DNA from 2 places in the Ornithinibacillus xuwenensis genome. Region 2 is predicted to be linked to the other one. Evidence: riboswitches for the same ligand, from Rfam matches in the RefSeq annotation. Region 2 holds a riboswitch; the other holds the start of a gene.
What was found. Region 2 has a riboswitch for S-adenosylmethionine ahead of metK (methionine adenosyltransferase). Riboswitches for the same ligand answer to the same signal wherever they lie in the genome.
Positions count from the first base shown of each region.

Region 1: it holds a riboswitch for S-adenosylmethionine, as region 2 does, so the genes downstream of both, ABC228_RS11525 (cyclase family protein) here and metK (methionine adenosyltransferase) in region 2, are expected to answer to the same signal.

Region 1 covers NZ_JBDIML010000003.1:417,096-419,305, reverse strand. Annotated here, with positions in the region: gene ABC228_RS11530 (5-methyltetrahydropteroyltriglutamate--homocysteine S-methyltransferase) at 1-441, opposite strand, end outside; gene ABC228_RS11525 (cyclase family protein) at 464-1,222, opposite strand; SAM riboswitch class I at 1,307-1,408, opposite strand; gene ABC228_RS11520 (hypothetical protein) at 1,563-2,210, shown strand, end outside.
Region 2 covers NZ_JBDIML010000005.1:5,613-7,822, forward strand. Annotated here, with positions in the region: gene metK (methionine adenosyltransferase) at 1-919, opposite strand, end outside; SAM riboswitch class I at 1,038-1,145, opposite strand; gene pckA (phosphoenolpyruvate carboxykinase (ATP)) at 1,360-2,210, shown strand, end outside.

The sequences.
Region 1 (2,210 bases), on a different contig from region 2:
AAGCTGATTAGGACTAGGTATGGTTTGTTTTGCAACTGCTCTCCCACCAACAATTTCATTGAATTCAATAAAATCTCTTATAAAAGGGTGATCTGGATTAAACGAGATTTTTCCAATGTTGCGTACATCATATGGTTCGGTTTCTATCCCTTCAAATAGAATACCTCTTTCAGGTACAAAACCCTCAAATCCATTAAGATTCTCCAAAAAGTCTAAGTGCCACCAAGAACGTCGGAATTCACCATCGGTTACAAGCTCTAGCCCAACTTCAATTTGCTTATCAACAATGCGTTTGATTTCCGTAGTCTCTACATCCCGGAGTTCACTTGCAGAAATAGTTCCATTGTTAAATTTTTTTCTTGCTTTTAGTAAATTATTTGGTCTTAATAAGCTTCCAACGTGGTCTGCTCGAAAGGGTACTTTATTCTTTATTTTGCTCATCATTATTCCTTCTTTCTATATATTATGGTAGTAATGCAAATGAACGTACTGGGAAGCCAGACGCTTTTTCAACTTTTGGTACGATATTAAAGATGACTGCACCATTTGCAGGTAATTTATCTAAATTTGTTAGTAATTCTACTTGATATGTATCTTGTTCTAGTACATAATACTCTCCTAATAGTGCACCATTCTTTCGGTAGTCAACAGCTGAGTCAGTATCAAACGTTTCATGGCCAATAGCTTTAATTTGTCTTTCTTCAAATAAAAATTGTAAGGCATCTATGCCCCATCCAGGTGCATGCGGATTTCCATTAGAATCTTTATTATTGAATAAATCATGATTGGGCCATCGTTTGCTCCAGTCAGTTCGAAGCGCAACAAACGTATCAGGTTCAATTTTTCCATTTTCAGCTTCAAACTGAAGGATATCATCTACTGATAACGTAAAGTCATTATTTAAAGCAGCTTCTTTGGACTTATCGATCACTATTAATGGTAATACAAGTTCCTTTAGCTCTAATTCTTCCAAATAACGTTTGTTCTGAACAAAGTGAATTGGGGCATCCAAATGGGTTCCATATTGTCCAGGAATAGTAAAACTTTGTGCAAAAAAGCCATCCTCATGTGTAAATAGAGTTTTGAATTCTGCTGATTCAAATGCTGAAAAATGTGGAGAAGTTGGCCCAAACGTATGGGTTAAGTCAATCCACTTCTTTTCTTTTAGAACGTTGATAGCTGTTCGTAACTCGTTTACCGTTTGCAAGTTATTCTTAGTCATACAATCACCTCATTTTATTTTTGAACAACTAAAAAACCTCTTCTTAAAAATAAGAAGAGGTTAACATACAAATCTCGCTATCTCTTCTTATCTTCAAGCATTACGCTTCTGGAATTGGCACAGTACTCTTAAGAGTCCGCTGCCGAGGCTTCAAAGGGCCAGTCCCTCCACCTCTCTGGATAAGAATTATCGGTAATTTAATTGTTAGTATATAATCTACACTCGTGATATTACGATGTCAAGAAGAAATTTCCAAGAAAATGAAAATTATGATGAATATGACATAATATACTGTTATGATTATCTTAGCAGAAAATTGATGAACAAAGGTGGGAATAGGATGGCTCCGTTAAACGCGGATGAAAGACGTGAGATATTCAGAGAAGAACTACATAAGCTGGTGAAGGCAAATTACGTAACTTTAAATTTGGCAGCACGAATCATCAATGCGCATGCGAAGTATTATACGACAATACCGAAAGTGGAACAACAAAGACCAGCAGTACAACAAAAAACACCAATTGAACAGCAACAACCAATTAATCAACAAAAATCTCAAGAGCCACAATTGAATCAATCGATAAAGGAGAACAAGTCACAAGTTAGACAGCAGTTGGATCCTGTAAGCCAAGAGCAAGAGACATCGAGTGGTTTAGCGCCACGACCGGTTATGGCTCCCAAGCAGAAGGATCCATTGACAGCTCAACAGGTTCGAGAACGGAATATTACGTGGGCACTTAACTTAGGTGTTATTCTACTTTTGTTAGGAGGTCTCGTACTCGCTACTAGTACCTGGGAAACACTTGGGAATTGGACTAAGACAGGCTTAATCTCACTTGTTTCGGTGCTGTTTTTTGGATTGGCATGGTTAACGAATCGAGTACTACATATTAAGAAAACAGCGCTTGCTTTCTTAATCCTAGGAAGTTTATTTCTCCCAATCGTGATTGTATCAGCAGGGTATTTTGAATTATTTGGTACATATTTA
Region 2 (2,210 bases):
CTGCTAGTTTTGCTGCTACAATGTTTTTCGCAACGTAACGGGCCGCATACGCAGCTGAACGGTCTACTTTAGTTGCATCCTTACCACTGAATGCACCCCCACCATGACGAGCATATCCACCATAGGTATCCACAATGATTTTTCTACCGGTTAAACCAGCATCGCCTTGTGGGCCACCTATCACAAATCGACCTGTTGGATTAATAAAATACTTTGTCTCTTCATCCAATAGGTTTGTAGGAACAACTGGTTTTATCACATGTTCCAATAAGTCTTTCTCAATTTGTTCTAATGTTATATCTTGATGATGCTGGGTTGAGATTACAATCGTATCCACACGAACTGGTTGATCCTGTTCGTCATATTCAATCGTAACCTGTGTTTTTCCATCTGGGCGAAGATATGCAAGTGTTTCATCTTTTCTTACATCTGCCAATCGCTTCGAAAGTTTATGTGCTAATGATATTGGTAAAGGCATTAACTCTTTTGTTTCATTACAAGCAAATCCAAACATCAAGCCTTGGTCACCAGCACCAATCGCATCAATCTCTCCCTCGGTCAATTTTCCTTGACGGGCTTCTAATGCTTGATTCACCCCACCAGCAATATCCGGTGATTGTTCATCAATTGCTGTTAAAACTGCACAAGTATCAGCATCAAAGCCATATTTTGCACGGGTATACCCAATGTCCTTTATGGTCTGTCTCACAACTGCAGGAATATCAACATAAGTTGACGTGGTGATTTCACCAGCAACTAATACCAGTCCTGTTGTTACAGTTGTTTCACAAGCAACACGTGCTGCTGGATCCTTTGATAAGATTTCATCTAAAATTGCATCGGAAATTTGGTCGCAAATTTTGTCCGGATGCCCTTCTGTTACTGACTCCGAAGTAAATAATCGTCGATTTTTAGCCATTAGGCTAAATCCTCCCTTTATATAGTGGTACGGAACTCCATATCTATCAGTATTATATCCCAATCAACAAAAAAAAGCCTTTCCTTCGTTCCTGAGGAAAGGGGTTTTCAGCCTTTCGCTCTTATTGTTCAAGGAATTTTCCTTGCATCAGGTTAGCACCTTTTCACATGGTGTGATGGTTGCCGGGCTTCATTGGGTCTGTCCCTCCGCCGACTCTGAATAAGAGAGTATCCGCTCATAGTTTAGGTTAACCGAATTAATTGTCCAATGTCAACTCATATTATCGCTGTCACATATAGTAAAAAAGATAATAAAATAAAAAATAATAATTAGTATACACCATTATTTTAAATGTGTTATACTAATGGAAGATTTCAGATGCTTTTGTTATGGAAAGGAAGTCTTTCCTAAATATTCCATCATAAAGGAAGGTAATTATAATGAATACGGTAATGAAAACTTCATTATTAGAAGAGCTTTTATCACAACAAAATATTCAAAACAATTTATCTGTTGCTAGTTTAGTTGAGAAAATTCTATCGAGAAAAGAAGGAACTTTAACTGATACCGGAGCTGTTCTTGCGACAACCGGAAAATATACTGGTCGTTCTCCAAAGGACAAATTTATTATCAGAGATTCTATATCCGAAGATAAAGTTGATTGGGGAAATGTAAACCAACCAATCGATGAAGCAGTATTTGAAAAATTATATGCAAAAGTTATCGCTCACTTAAAGGAAAAAGATGAGGTCTTTGTTTTTAATGGTTTCGCTGGTGCTGATAAAAACTACCGATTACCAATTCAAGTTATCAATGAGTTTGCTTGGCATAATTTATTTGCCCGACAATTATTTATTCGTCCTACTGAAGAAGAGTTAACAGCTCATCAACCATCATTTACAGTAATTTCTGCTCCTTCGTTTAAGGCAGAACCAAGTATCGATGGGACAAATTCAGAAGCCTTCATACTTGTTTCATTTAAACATAAAGTAATATTAATTGGTGGTACAGAATACGCTGGAGAAATTAAGAAATCCATATTCTCGATTATGAACTACTTATTACCTGAACAAAACATTCTTTCCATGCATTGCTCAGCAAACGTTGGAAATGAAGGAGATGTAGCATTATTTTTTGGACTATCAGGTACGGGTAAAACCACCTTATCAGCAGATCCATATCGCCGGCTAGTTGGTGATGACGAGCATGCATGGAGTTCTAGAGGTGTATTTAATATAGAGGGCGGCTGCTATGCTAAATGTATTAATTTATCAGAAGAGAAAGAGCCACA